Regions from separate parts of the Pseudoalteromonas sp. Angola-7 genome, predicted to be linked through region 1. Evidence: predicted binding sites of a transcription regulator. Region 1 holds the regulator's gene; each other region holds the start of a gene.
What was found. Region 1 encodes sigma-54, which starts transcription at its own class of promoters, with help from an activator protein. Its sites were predicted from a motif close to GTTGGCACGNNNNTNGNNT; they were not measured.

Region 2: the regulator sigma-54 is predicted to act here: its motif matches at 2,714-2,732, upstream of PSH50_RS13125 (LiaF domain-containing protein).
Region 3: the regulator sigma-54 is predicted to act here: its motif matches at 2,215-2,233, upstream of flgJ (flagellar assembly peptidoglycan hydrolase FlgJ).

The regions. Positions count from the first base shown of each region.
Region 1 covers NZ_JAQREL010000003.1:419,273-424,216, forward strand. Annotated here, with positions in the region: gene PSH50_RS06775 (KpsF/GutQ family sugar-phosphate isomerase) at 1-81, shown strand, start outside; gene kdsC (3-deoxy-manno-octulosonate-8-phosphatase KdsC) at 82-633, shown strand; gene lptC (LPS export ABC transporter periplasmic protein LptC) at 630-1,184, shown strand; gene lptA (lipopolysaccharide transport periplasmic protein LptA) at 1,174-1,722, shown strand; gene lptB (LPS export ABC transporter ATP-binding protein) at 1,719-2,444, shown strand; gene PSH50_RS06800 (RNA polymerase factor sigma-54) at 2,514-4,013, shown strand; gene hpf (ribosome hibernation promoting factor) at 4,041-4,328, shown strand; gene PSH50_RS06810 (PTS sugar transporter subunit IIA) at 4,333-4,785, shown strand; gene rapZ (RNase adapter RapZ) at 4,805-4,944, shown strand, end outside.
Region 2 covers NZ_JAQREL010000009.1:67,649-72,592, reverse strand. Annotated here, with positions in the region: gene PSH50_RS13145 (ABC transporter substrate-binding protein) at 1-308, shown strand, start outside; gene suhB (inositol-1-monophosphatase) at 362-1,165, opposite strand; gene PSH50_RS13135 (hypothetical protein) at 1,288-1,464, shown strand; gene PSH50_RS13130 (VOC family protein) at 1,536-1,952, shown strand; gene PSH50_RS13125 (LiaF domain-containing protein) at 2,021-2,677, opposite strand; gene PSH50_RS13120 (BON domain-containing protein) at 2,995-3,561, shown strand; gene PSH50_RS13115 (YqaE/Pmp3 family membrane protein) at 3,627-3,785, shown strand; tRNA gene PSH50_RS13110 (tRNA-Ile) at 4,055-4,131, shown strand; gene PSH50_RS13105 (sce7726 family protein) at 4,309-4,944, shown strand, end outside.
Region 3 covers NZ_JAQREL010000010.1:140,675-145,618, forward strand. Annotated here, with positions in the region: gene flgK (flagellar hook-associated protein FlgK) at 1-1,159, opposite strand, end outside; gene flgJ (flagellar assembly peptidoglycan hydrolase FlgJ) at 1,161-2,177, opposite strand; gene PSH50_RS14190 (flagellar basal body P-ring protein FlgI) at 2,302-3,396, opposite strand; gene flgH (flagellar basal body L-ring protein FlgH) at 3,408-4,091, opposite strand; gene flgG (flagellar basal-body rod protein FlgG) at 4,112-4,900, opposite strand; gene PSH50_RS14205 (flagellar basal body rod protein FlgF) at 4,922-4,944, opposite strand, start outside.

The DNA.
Region 1 (4,944 bases):
GGTTTAATTGTGGTCAATGATAAAAACCAGCCAATAGGCGCCTTAAATATGCAAGACCTCTTAAAAGCAGGAGTATTATAAATGCAATTTGAAGATCTCTATCAACCGCTAAGCGATGATGCCAAAGCACGCGCCAAAAAAGTAAAACTACTCATATGCGATATTGATGGTGTATTTTCTGATGGCCGAATTTACCTCGGTAACCAAGGCGAAGAATTAAAAGCATTTAATACAAAAGATGGTTTTGGCATTAAAGCGCTGATCAATAGCGGTTTTGAAGTTGCGGTTATTACGGGGCGTCACTCAGAAATAGTGCAAACTCGCATGAGCAGCTTAACCGTGCAGCACATTTATCAAGGCCAAGAAGACAAGCTTATTGCTTATCAAGAACTCAAAAACACTTTAAAGTTAACTGATGAACAAATAGCCTATATTGGCGACGATGGTCCTGACATGCCTGTTATGGAGCGCGTTGGCTTTGCCGTTGCAGTTAACGATGCGCACCCGCTAATTAAGCGCTTATCGCATTACACTACGCAAATGCCTGGCGGCTTTGGCGCCGTTAGAGAGCTCACAGACTTACTTATGCTAGAGAATGGCATAGCGCTTACAACACAAGGCACCAGTTCATGAATGCAGCACGCGTTATACTCAGTGCGTTATTCATCGGCTGTATGGTTTGGCTTTGGTACCCTTATTTTACCCAAACAAATGTAGCGCCAGAGCAAGAACCTGAAGTAATTGCAAAGCCCGATTACACCGCTATAGAGCTTAAGCAAACAGCCTATGACGAGCAAGGCAAAATAAGCCATAAAGTCACCGCGGCTAAAATGGAGCTATACCAACAGCTTGGTTTTACATTTTTTGAAAAACCTATTTTCACCTTGTATAACGAAAAACAAACATGGCGAATAAATGCAGACGAAGCAACGCTTTACGAAGATAAACAACTTATTTTAGAAGGCAATGTGGTTGCTAAAAATTTAGTTGATAATGCCATGATAGATAACATCAATGCCGATAACATCGAAGTCGACATTAAAGCGCTAACAATGCGCTCTGAGCAGCCAGTGGTTGTCACTGGGCCTAATTTAAAAATTGTCGGTAAAGGCCTTGAAGCCGATTTAAAAACCGAAGTAATAAAACTAATTAACCATACGCGAACAATATATTATGACCAATAAACTCACTAAAATACTTATTATCCCATCGCTAATGCTTGCATTTAGCGCCTCTGCTGCTGAGCCTGCTGCTCAACCGCCAGCAAATCAAATTTCTATTAGTGCAGACCGTCAAGAAGGCCAACTTAAAGAAAACGTAGGTATTTTTGAAAAGAACGTCGAAATTGTGCATGGTAATCGCAAAATTACAGCCGACCGACTCGAAGTACATAAACGTGAAGACTTAGGGGATAACAAACAACTCCTTATTGCCACTGGCAGCCCAGCCTACTTCGAAGAAAAGCAAGACGATGGGACCGTAATGAGTGCCAGTGCAAACGAAGTACGTTACGACGTAGCAAAGCGCTTTTTAACACTTGTTGGCGATGCTGAAGTCGCACAAGCCGGTCAAAAAATTAATGCTAAAAGTATTACCTACGATATGCAGCAGCAGCTTATTAGCGCAGAAAAAGACGAAAACTCTACGGATCGTGTCCACACAATTTTAGTGCCTGTTGAAGCAAAAATTAAAGAAAAAACAGGTAACGAAGGTCAACCATGAGCACCTTAAAAGCAGAACTATTAGCAAAAAGCTATAAAGGCCGCCAAGTTGTAAAAAATGTAGGCCTTGAGGTAGAAGCCGGCAGCATTGTTGGCTTATTGGGCCCTAATGGCGCAGGTAAAACCACCACCTTTTACATGATTGTAGGGTTAGTACCTAGCGACAAAGGTAAAATTTCTATTGATGATAACGACATTACGTTATTGCCTATGCACAGCCGCGCACGCTTAGGCATTGGCTATTTGCCGCAAGAGTCATCAATATTTAGAAAGCTGACAGTTTATCAAAACTTAATGGCTATTTTAGAAACGCGTAAAGAGCTCAATAAAGCCGCACGTGAAGAAACGCTTAACAACTTACTTGATGAATTTAGTATCCAGCATATTCGCGATAGCCAAGGTATGGCGCTTTCTGGTGGTGAACGCCGCCGTGTAGAAATTGCCAGAGCACTGGCAGCAAACCCTAAATTTATTTTATTGGATGAGCCTTTTGCTGGTGTTGATCCGATTTCAGTGTTAGATATAAAGAAAATAATAGAACATCTTAAAAACCGTGGCATTGGCGTATTAATTACCGATCACAATGTAAGAGAAACCCTTGATGTTTGTGAAAAAGCCTACATTGTTTCTCATGGGGAGCTAATTGCATCTGGCACCCCAGAACACGTATTAAATGACAAAACTGTACGCGATGTTTATTTAGGCGAGCAATTTAGGCTGTAACATTTAAGCCACACCTACAAGCATCTGCTAATATTAATTATAACAACACAAAAGGATTGTTAGAGATACATGAGGCAATCATTACAGCTGCGCATGGGCCAGCAACTTACAATGACTCCACAATTGCAACAAGCGATTCGCTTGCTGCAGCTCAGTACATTGGATCTCCAGCAAGAAATACAAGAAGCACTTGATAGCAACCCGCTATTAGAAGTAGAAGAGCAAGATTACACGGAAGAGTCGGCTGGAAAAAATGAACAAAAAGCAGATACGGATGATGTAACCGTAAGCGCATCGGCTGACGATACAACCAGCGAGTACGAGCAAGACAGTGGCGAAGCTTTAAATAAAGACACCGTTAGCGATGATATGGCAATGGATGTAACTTGGGATGAGTACATGAGCGCAGCCCCTGCTGCATCCTCAGGCCCAATGCCGGAAGATGAGTCTATTTATCAAGGTGCCTCTACTGAAACGCTACATGAGTATCTAATGTGGCAGCTTCAGCTTACTCCCTTTAGCCCCACTGACGAAGCCATTGCTATTGCCATTGTAGAAGCTGTAGATGACTCGGGTATTTTAACGCTAAGTTGCGAAGAGATTTTAGAGAGCTTTAACCAAGAAAACGATGACGAAGTTGAAGTTGAACTTGATGAAATAGAAGCCGTTTTAAAGCGTATTCAGTTATTTGACCCTGTAGGTATAGCCGCGCGCAGTTTACAAGAGTGCTTGTGTATTCAGCTAAACCAGTTTGATAAAGACACCCCTTTTATAGAACAAACTAAAATGATCTTAACCGATCACATTGATCTATTAGCGGCACGCGACTATCGTACATTAATGAAAAAGACTAAGCTTAAAGAAGACGAGCTTAAAGAGGTCATGACCCTAATACATACCCTCAACCCAAAACCTGCAGATACAATAGTAAGGGAAGAGTCGGAGTATGTAATACCGGATGTGTCGGTTAAAAAAATAAAAGGCCGCTGGGTGGTAGAGCTAAACCCAGATAGCATGCCAAAAATACGCGTAAATAGTCAGTACGCGGCTATGTCACGTACCGTAAAATCAAGTGGTGATAGCCAATTTATTCGCTCTCACTTACAAGAAGCTAAATGGTTTATAAAAAGCCTTGAAAGCAGAAACGACACGCTGCTCAAAGTAACAAACTGTATTGTAAAACAGCAACAGGCATTTTTTGAACATGGCCCCGAAGCCATGAAGCCAATGGTTTTAAACGATGTTGCTGAAATGGTAGAAATGCATGAATCGACAATTTCGCGTGTTACCACGCAAAAATATATGCATACGCCACGTGGTATTTTTGAGCTTAAGTATTTTTTCTCAAGCCACGTAAGCACTGAAAACGGCGGAGAGTGTTCATCAACCGCAATACGTGCCCTAATTAAAAAGCTAATTGCCGCGGAAAACTCAGCTAAACCATTGAGTGATAGTAAAATTGCGGATATATTGGCAGAGCAAGGAATTAAAGTAGCTAGACGCACAATAGCAAAATACCGTGAATCGCTAGCTATTCCACCGTCAAATCAGAGAAAGAGTTTGATATAAGACGTAAAAAACAAAGAGGAAATGCTTATGCAACTAAACCTAACTGGTCGTCACGTAGAAGTAACTGATTCACTTAGAGACTATGTAAATAATAAATTTGCAAAGCTAGAAAGGCACTCAGATCATATTAGCAATGTGCATGTCATTCTCGATGTAGAAAAACTCAACCAAAAAGCAGAAGCGACTATTCATGTAAGTGGCGCAGATTTATTTGCCTCAACAGAGCACCAAGATATGTATGCCGCTATAGACTCGTTGATTGACAAGCTCGATCGTCAAGTCATAAAACATAAAGAGAAGCTTGCTAGACACTAATATTATGAAATTAAGTACATTAGTATGCCAGGACTGCAGCAAAGCTGCGGTCCTTTTTAGTAGTAAAAAAAGAATTTTAGAGTTTATCAGTGAGCTAGCTCATGAAAAGCTCCCCTACTTACCACAACAAGATATTCTTAATGCGCTGGCAAGCAGAGAAAAGCTAGGCAGTACTGGTATTGGCCGAGGTATCGCCATTCCTCATGGCAGAATGGGTGGCGTAGAAGAGCCGCTGGCTTTAGTACTTGTTAGCGACACCCCTGTTAACTTTGATGCTATTGATAACTGCCCTGTTGATATTTTTGTTGCACTCATCGTACCAGATGGCGATAACCAACAGCACCTAAAGACTCTGGCAACCATAGCTGATAAACTGAGCAACAAAGAATTTTGTAAACAGCTGCGTAGTGCTAAAACCGATGCAGAGCTGTATCAAGTAATTGTTGATCAATCGTAGTAAATACTAAGGGCTATAAATGGAGTTAATTATCATAAGCGGCCGTTCTGGTTCAGGTAAGTCGGTTGCTTTACGCGTGGTTGAAGATTTAGGCTATTATTGCGTAGATAATATTCCGGTCAACTTACTGCCCTCTTTAGTGCGAAGTGTTTCAGATAA
Region 2 (4,944 bases), on a different contig from region 1:
CTAGCCGGGGCAGAATCGATTACTTTCCTCGCTCATTTATCGAAGTTAATTCTGAGCTTGTTGCCAATGCGCAGAGTAACTTAGTTATTGTGCCTAATTTATTTATTAGTTATCCCACCGGTATTTATTATTTTGTTGTAAGTAGTAAGCCAGTTTTAGCGCAAGCCATAGAGCTTGGGTTGCAAAACATGCAAAACAGCGGAGAGTTTGATGCGTTATTTGATGAGTATTTTGCAAAAGACATAAACTCTCTCCCTTTTACAAAAGGTTATACCACGGAGCTAAAGCTCGATAACCCTTACTTTTAAAACAAAAAAGGAGCCATAGGCTCCTTTTTTATAATAGGGTTACATGCACTTTATTAGCGAAGTAACGCTTCAGGTAATACTGGGCGAATTTCACGAATAATTGCTTGGGTAAGCTTAGGAGCACCACAAATAATGTTACCGCTATTGTTGTAGTTAACGCCACCTGCAAAATCAACAACCATGCCGCCAGCTTCTTTTACAAGTAACTCGCCTGCTGCTGTGTCCCATGGTTTTAAACCAATTTCAAAAAAGCCATCAACACGGCCCGCCGCTACATATGCCATATCTAGCGCTGCAGAACCTGCACGACGAATATCAGCAGTTTGTGTAAACAATGCTTTAAACGCGTCTGTGTATGCATCTAAGTGGTGTTTTTGTTTGAAAGGGAAGCCTGTTGCTAGAATTGAACCAGCTAATTCTACGGTTTTAGTAACGCGTAAACGCTTGCTGTTTAGCTGTGCGCCTTGACCACGAGATGCAGTGAAAAGCTCGCCACGAACTGGATCGTAAATTACAGCTTGGTCTAAACGACCTTTTACTTTAAGTGCGATAGAAACCGCGAAATGAGGGATACCCTTGATGAAGTTAGTTGTGCCATCAAGCGGGTCAACAATCCATTGGTAATCTGCATCTTTACCTTTGTGCTCACCTAGTTCTTCACCAACAATGCAGTGATCAGGGTAAGATTTTAAAATTGTATCACGAATTACGGCTTCGGCTTCTTTATCAATGTTAGTCACTAAGTCGTTAGTGCCTTTTTGTTGAATTTCAACTTTTGATAAATCTTCACTTGCGCGAAGTAAAATTTTGCCTGCGTTGCGCGCAGCGCGAACCGCAATGTTTAACATTGGATGCATGGTATTACCTTTGGGTTGTAAAAGAACGTTTATATATTTAAGCCGGCGTATTTTAGCGACTTTTGCCATAAAGTAAACAATAAACCCTAAATACTTTTGTGCGTTTTTTGTACGGCCTTGAAATGCATGTAAATTTATTCGTATCTAAGGCATGTTGGCGTGTATGGATTGAAATTTGTTCAACCAAAGGGCAACTTAATCACAGCCATGATGCAAAGCTTTCGCGTCCTGCTAGCCAACGTATTGATGTAAAAATTAATCTTAAAAGGGCAGTACACGCCAATAATACTAAAAAGTAAAAAAAGTGCTTTACCTAAAGTTAGCTTGAGGTTTTATCTTGTGTTTAAGCAATCAACTAGGGTAAATAATAATGAAATTAGAACACGTACATTTAGTAGTAAACGATATAAATGCCATGCTTAAATTTTACCAAGCAGCTTTTCCTTATTGGTCAATTAGAAGTGAAGGGCATAACACCTGGTATGGCAAACCTAAGCGCTGGGTACATTTTGGCGACGATAATCACTACATTGCTATAAGCGATAATGGCGAGCATAAAAACAGAGATTTGGCAGGGCATCAAGTCGGGCTGGCTCATTTTGCCTACGTTACAAACAACCTAGACGCTGTTATACAGCGCTTAAAACACGCCGGATTTAGCATTGATAAAGAGGGCGCAGAAAACCCATTTAGAAAAAACGTATATTACTTAGACCCAGCAGGGTTCGAGGTTGAGTTTGTGCAGTATATGAGTGACATTCCAAGCGAGCGTAATAACGACTTATAAAATAGGCATAAATAACGGTGTAGAAAAGCGCATAATATGGCTTTTCTACCCATTTGTTTTTACCCGTATTATTTATTACTCACCCCAAGCTGGGCCTTTAAATCATTAGCAAAACTCACAAATTTTTCTTTAATGGTGCGTTTAACTTTTACCTCCACCGAACCTAAAACTGTTTTACCTTCTAGGTTAATTGTGGGGCCTTGGCGCTTATTAAGCGACACCGTTTTGTTTTCAAAACTACCTAATATACAAAACATTTTAGAAACTACATTAACGTGCTCTGGTACGTAAATTTCTTCGCTGCCAAAAATACAATTTACATGCACGGTAACATGTTGGTGGGCAAAAATAGCATCAGTAAAATCTAAAACAATCGACCCCATATAGTTTTGAATATAAATATCTTTAGGCACCACCCATTGGCCGCTACGCTCGCTTGAGCCTAAAATGCTTCGCAGTGTTAAGTTTTCTTCATCCGCTTGTTGGGCGCTGTAGTTAGGGGCAAATTGCGTTTGCTTTTGAGCACTGTACTGGGTATCTGTAGTAAGGGTTAAATCCTCTACTAAATTAAGTAACGCAGTATTATCGGTTGCTTCCATTGCACTGTCTAAGCGCCTTTCAAAGGCTTCAGCTGAAATAACGCCATGGCTGTAGTTATAAATAAGTTGGTCTATTACTTGTTCGCGAACTTGCTCTATTGGGCGGTCTTCAATTTTTACAGACATGGGAATAATCCTTTTTATATGAGTTACCACTGTACATAGCAAGTGGTGTACCAAAACTTAACTATTTATATATCAATGGCTTATTGTTTTAATAACTCCGCTTAATTTATTATATTAACGATAGATTAACCAAAACAGCAATATAATCGTTATTTTCACCACTTAAGAAAGTTTTACCTAATAGCCTGTAAATGTTTACTCGGAGGTATTTTTATTTATACCCAATAAAATAGCTAACTTTATGAATTTAAAGTGTTAATAAAGTTGGCCTAAAGCTCGCATACATAAAAGTGTCTTTAATCAAAAGGAGAAAGATTATGAAAACATTCAACAAATCTATGATTGCGGCTTTAGTTCTAGGTACTACAGCTATGGGTGCTCAAGCGGGCACTTGGGAAAATGAAAGTAAAGATGCTTGGATTGATGGTAAGGCAGAAACAGTGCTTCTTATGAACACTAATCTAAACAACTTTGACATTAACACTGATGTAAAAAATGGCAAGGTAGTACTTACAGGTAAAGTAAACAGCGACCTTGATAAAGAGCTAGCTGAAGAACTTGTAATTAGCCTAGATGGCGTATCTGATGTAGAAAACAACCTAACTGTTGTGAAAAACATGGATATGGACGACAAAGATCGTGACACTATGGATGATGACGATAACGACTTAACTGACGCTAAAATCACCACAGTAATTACTACACGTTTCTTATTTGACTCAGAAGTTGACGGTACAGATATCGACGTTGATACCGACAACGGTATAGTAAAACTTAAAGGTTCTGTTGAAACAGAAGCTGAAAAGCAGTTAGCAGTAAAAATTGCTAAAAATGCTGAAGATGTTCGTGACGTAGTAGATGAACTAACTATTGTTGCTGAATAATACACTATACTAAAAAGCCCAGCTTAGCTGGGCTTTTTGCTTGTCATTTTTAAAGGAGTTATATCATGGATATCATTCGTATAATACTGTCGATTTTATTACCGCCACTGGGTGTATTTTTACAAGTTGGTTTAGGTATGCACTTTTGGCTAAATATTTTACTAACTTTACTGGGTTACTTCCCTGGTTTAATTCACGCTATCTACATTATTGCTAAAAAATAATGTGTGGTGTGTTCAATGTGAGCCGGCCACTTTTTTATAGTTATTAAAATTGTAAAAAAGCGGCTTGCATACTTCTGTGTTTATTTTTCTGTTATTTCCTGCCTATTCGCATGCAAAAAGATTACTATTTAAGCAGTCAGCTTACTGATTGTTAAAATAAAGGTTTTTGCTAGTGACAAGCCTTAAAAAACTTTTTATACTGCAACCCGCTTTAGTCGCTCAGTGGCTAAACGCTTCAAAAATTAACTACCTCGTAGTTATACAAAGTTGGCCCCTTAGCTCAGTTGGTTAGAGCACACGACTCATAATCGTTAGGTCCCCAGTTCGAGTCTGGGAGGGGCCACCATTTTTACAAGCTTCCTAAGTAAACACCTACTAACAGAAATTACCCTGTGCTACCTCTGTGCTACTTTTTATAATATTAATGAACCTAAAATGATGCAATAATTACATGTATATTTTGAATTCATGGGTTACTCTGTTTATGGGTAAATTAAATGGAATGTTTTTTACTTAACTGGTTATGAAAAATATCGAACTGACCAAATACGACTTTCAACTTATGAGCAAGGTCTTTAATAAAAGCATCCTAGTGGAGCTTGCCAAGTTTGGTGAGAGTCATACGCTTGAAAAGATAGTTTCTGAGTTAGAAGCCAATGTGATTCGCCTCGATTATCAGAACCTACCTGCATTTTTTGAGCGGGCATTTCACTTATTGAGACAGCATTACCCAAATGAATATATATATAAAAATGCTATCGCAGAAAAAATAGTAAGAGGGAGGCATAAGCTCTCAAATTCACTCTATGTCACAGAGTTCAAGGTTAATAATACTATTGCGGATGTTGCTATTTTTAATGGTACTTCAACAGCATATGAAATTAAAACTGAGTTTGACTCTTTTCAAAGATTAGACTCTCAGTTGAAAACTTATAAAAAAGCTTTTGAAAGGGTTTATCTTGTTGTACCAAGTGTTGATGTAGAGAAGGCTCTAAAGGTTATAGACGGTACTACTGGGCTTTATGAATTAACAGATAGATATAGCCTAAAAATGTTAAGAGAAGCATCTACAAACATAGAAACTTTTTGTTCAGAAACAATATTAAATTGTTTAAGAGTGCCTGAGTATATGCAGATTATTAGCAATAACTTTGATTAT
Region 3 (4,944 bases), on a different contig from region 1:
TCGCTAAAGAAGCGCTGCCTATCGGCTCCCCTTTATTATCAACGGGCTGAATGCTCACTTCATTTGCATTAGCGGTATAAGTAACAATAAAGTCGCTGGCAGGCAGTTCACTGCCTTTACCGGCCTCAAGCGTGGCAGTTAAACTGGCGCCACCGGTATTAGCTTGATATGCATAAGCACCCACAGTAGGTATGGTAAATATATCACCGCCTAGCTCGCCGTTAGCATCCATACCCAATTTATTTTGCTCGTTGAACGCATCTGCAATTGCCAATCCCATTTGGCCAATCTGGTTTTGTGCAGGCACGAGTATGTCGTCTCTAAAAGCCAACAAGCCGCCAATTTTGCCTTTTAATTTAGTTGCATCTATTTCTAGCGGCACAGCTTTGCCGCCATTAACGTCAAGCGTCAATTCTTTAAAATTAGGATCGGGGTCGCCCGACAGTGAAAACAAGTTAAATGTACCGTTTTCCATAACTAAAGATTCACCGCTGCCCATAAAGACGAGTTTTTCGCCATTAGGGCCATCAAGTGTTTCTATATCAACAAGCTCTGATAATTCACGAATCGCTAAGTCGCGCTGGTTATAAATAGAGCTTGCGTCAGAGGCGTTATTTGTGCCATTTACGACTGCAATTTCTTGGTTTAACGTATTTATATTTTGGATAAGTGAGTTGGCTTCTTCAGAAAAAATCTCAAGCTGCTCATTCACTATACCTTGTTGCTCAAGCACGATACCCGAAAGCCTATCCATTTGATCAACTAAACTTTGCGCATCGGTCATTACTAATGAGCGAGCAACCGACGAAGAGGGCTGGTTTAGCGCCTCTTGCACGTTATTAAATAATGAATTTATGCCCGTTGATAAGTTATTAGACTCTTCTGAAAAAATAGTATCAACACGGTTGGCTTCTGTTACAAATTGATCAAAAAACGATTTATTTGACGTATCGCGGTTTAACTGCGACTGGGCAAACTCGTTCAATAATCTGTATGTTTCGCCGCGTCCTACTTGGTTATCTACCATCGTGGTAAATTCAGTGCGCTCACGTACGTAGCCTTCTGTATTTACATTGGTGATGTTTTTACTGGTCGTTTGCAACAGCTCAGAGCTTGAACGCACCCCAGCACTGGCAATATTTAATAAACTAAACGACATATTACTTCACTCCTTGGGTAAACGCGCTTGTTGCAATATTTTTAAGCTCACTACTATTTAGCACTTTTTTTATTTTGCTCGCGTAATTAGGGTCCGTTGCATAGCCTGCTTTTTGTAGCGAATCTAAAAATTCGTTTGGCTGTGCTGTTTTTTGTAATGCTTCTTCGTAACGTGGGTTTTGCGTTAAAAAATCGACAAAGTCGTTTACGCTTTCTTTTATAGAATCATAAGCTCTAAAACTTGCTTGCTTTTTAACAGGCGTGCCTTGCTCAAATTCAAGCGTTACTTTACTTGCTTTGTCGCCTTCCCAGCTTTTATCTGATTTAATATTAAACAGGTTATTTGAGCTATTACCGTCACTTTTATTAATAATATGCTTGCCCCATCCAGTCTCAAGGGCCGCCTGAGCGACCATCACTGCAGGGTTTAAACCTATTTTTTCGGCCGCTGTTTTGGCATGCTCCCACACGGAACTCACAAACTCTCCAGCATTATTAAATGTCGGTTGCTGTACAGGCTGTGTTGGGGTTTTAGTGTCTATTGCTTCGCTGCTGAGGGCTAAGTCGTCTTTATTTACTTGCTCAACACTATTCAGTTTTTCGTGGGGTAGTTCAGAGCCTGCGCGTTTATCACTGATAAAGTCGTTGGTTGTTCTTAACACTGAGCCAGGCATAAAGTTTTCAGCCTCTGGAGAGAGCTGCTGCACAATTAAATCAGCCAAGCCTAAAGACCCATTTGATGAAAGCTCAGAAGAGAGCTGCTGATCGTGCATTTCTTCAAAAAACTTTACGCCGCTAGAATTAAATGGGCTGTCTTCATCTTCAAATGCTTCGTTAGCTTTACGCATGCCTTTTAGAAGCATCTGCGTAAAAATAGCTTCAAATTGTGCCGCTGCTTTTTTAAGCGCCGCTTTAGAGGCATCAGTAGATGCATCACCGCTGTTTAAGGCGTCTTGACGTAAAGTATTAAGATTACTTAAATCAAAAAAGTTTTGCTTATCGAGGTGATTTGTTTCCATCAGCTTTTTGACACAAAAATGAATAATACTTCGATAAATGCAAAAATTAAGCCAAAGGCATTTTAAAGGCAGGTTTTATTAAAAAAGCTCGGCTACATTGTTGTAACACCAAGCTTTTAATAATTTAAATAACAACAAGCTGTCCGTTAATTGCACCCGCTTCTTTAAGGGCTTCTAAAATAGCCATTAAATCGCCAGGTGCTGCACCTACTTCATTTATAGCACGCACTAAGTCATCTAAGCTGACGCCTGGGTTAAATACAAACGCACGAGAATCATCTTGGTTAACGTCAATAATACTTTGCTGTGTAACGACGGTTTCGCCTTCTGCTAAAGGATTAGGCTGCGTTACATTTTGCTGTTCAGCAATCGTAACTGTTAGGCCGCCGTGGGTTATTGCCGCAGGCTGTAACTTCACATTTTTGCCAATGACAATTGTGCCTGTGCGTGAGTTAACAATGATTTTTGCAGAGGTGTCAGCAGGCTTAAACTCTAGGTTTTCAAGCGTTGATAAATAAGACACCCTTTGCGATGCATCACGCGGGGCAATAACGCGTACTGAGGCTGCATCAATCGCCTGTGCACTATTAGGACCAACTAAATCATTAATTGTTTTTTCTAGACGTTTTGCAGTAGTAAAGTCTGGACGATTTAAGTTAAACGTAATGTAGTCGCCTTGCATAAAAGGACTTTTAACTTCGCGCTCAACAGTAGCTCCGTTTGGTACGCGGCCGACGGTTGGGGTATTAATTACTACTTTGCTACCATCAAGCCCTTGTGCACCTAACCCCCCTACTATTAAGCTGCCTTGTGCTATGGCGTATACGTTACCATCAACCCCTTTTAAGAAGGTTTGCAACAACGTACCACCACGTAAACTGCCTGCGCTACCAATAGAAGAAACCGTAATATCGATTGTTTGACCAGGTTTTCTAAACGGCGGCAGCTCAGCATGAACTGCCACTGCTGCTACGTTTTTAATTTTAGGGCTTTGCGTTGAAGGTAAGGTAATACCAAAACTGTTTAACATGCCCCTAAAACTTTGTTGCGTGTAAGAGTTTTGCTCCCCTGTGCCAGGTAGCCCCACCACTAAACCATAGCCTACCAATTGGTTGGCACGGACCCCTTCAACCATAGAAACATCTTTTATTCGTTCCGCGCTGGCAGAAAATTGCCAGCCTAGCAGTATGATCAAAATAAACGCTTTAATGTTTTTCATACTACTATCCTTTAAAATGGAAATAACGAGCTACTGAAGAAACGGGTTAACCACCCTGGACTTTGCGCCTCTTGTGTTTGCCCTTTACCTGAATACTGGATGCGGGCATTCGCAATTCTATTCGACTCAACCGTGTTATCGGCGCTTACATCTTGCGGGCGAACTAGCCCTTCGAGCCTAATAAACTCTTCGCCAGTGTTAAGTGTTAGCCATTTTTCACCACGGATAACTAAGTTACCATTGGGTAAAACACGCATAACATTTACAGAAATATCACCCACTAAACTGTTTGACTGATTTGATTTAGAGTCACCGGTAAATGATGAATCACTACCAATACCAAACTGAATACTGTCGCCACCTATATTTACAGGTAAGCCACCTAATCCAATAATGGGGTCCAAACTGGCGTCGGTTTCTTTGTCAGTTTCAGTTTTTGCGGCTTTTGTAGCTTGTGTTGACTCTTCAAGCTTGACGGTGATGATATCGCCTGTTCTAAGCGCTTTTTTATCTGAATACAGGTCATTAAATGTGTTGGTATTAAATAGCGAACCTGTTGCAACAACGGGCTCTGCTACGGGCTCTGGGTACATGGGTGCGTAGTATGGGTCGTCTTGAACCACTTCACTATTTTGCGTAGAAACACAGCCACTTAAAAATATGGTGCCTGCAGCAAATAAAATAACTTTACGCATAACTATCCCCTTGTGCACGATTATAACTGTTGATTGATGTAGCTCATCATTTCGTCAACGGCTGAAATTACTTTTGAATTCATTTCGTAAACACGTTGTGTTTCGATAAGGTTTACCAGTTCTTCTGTTACATTAACGTTTGATGTTTCAAGCGAGCCCTGAATAATAGTACCCAACCCTTCTACGCCTGGATTACCTTGCACAGGTGCCCCACTAACAGCCGTTTCGGTGTAAAGGTTTTGACCAATTGGCTCAAGACCAGATGGATTAATAAAGTCGCTAATTGTTAGCTGACCAATCACCACATTATCGGCTTGCCCTGCAACACGTACAGATACTTCACCATCTTGAGAAACCGTAATTGATTGCGCATCATCGGGAACATTCATTTCGGGCTGAACAACAAAGCCAGCACCTGAAGTAACAATGCGGCCGTCTTCATCGGTAGTAAATTGTCCATTACGCGAATAGGCAATATTGCCATCAGGTTGCAACACTTCAAAAAAGCCTTCGCCTGAGATCATCCAATCAAGTGAGTTTTCAGTGGTAAGCATATTGCCTTGCGTAAACTCTTTTTGGTTAGCAACCACTTTTGCACCGGCACCAAGCATTAGGCCTGATGGTAACTCAGTATCTTGTGATGATCGCCCGCCAGGTTGGTTGATGTTTTGATACAGTAAATCTTCAAAAATAGCGCGGCTCTTTTTGTAACCTACGGTACTGGCATTCGCCAAATTATTTGAAATAACTGAAATATCAGTTTGTTGAGCGTCTAGCCCTGTTTTACTTATCCACAATGCAGGATTCATAAGTATGCCCTCATTTTAAAGTTAAACTATGCGCATCAACTGAT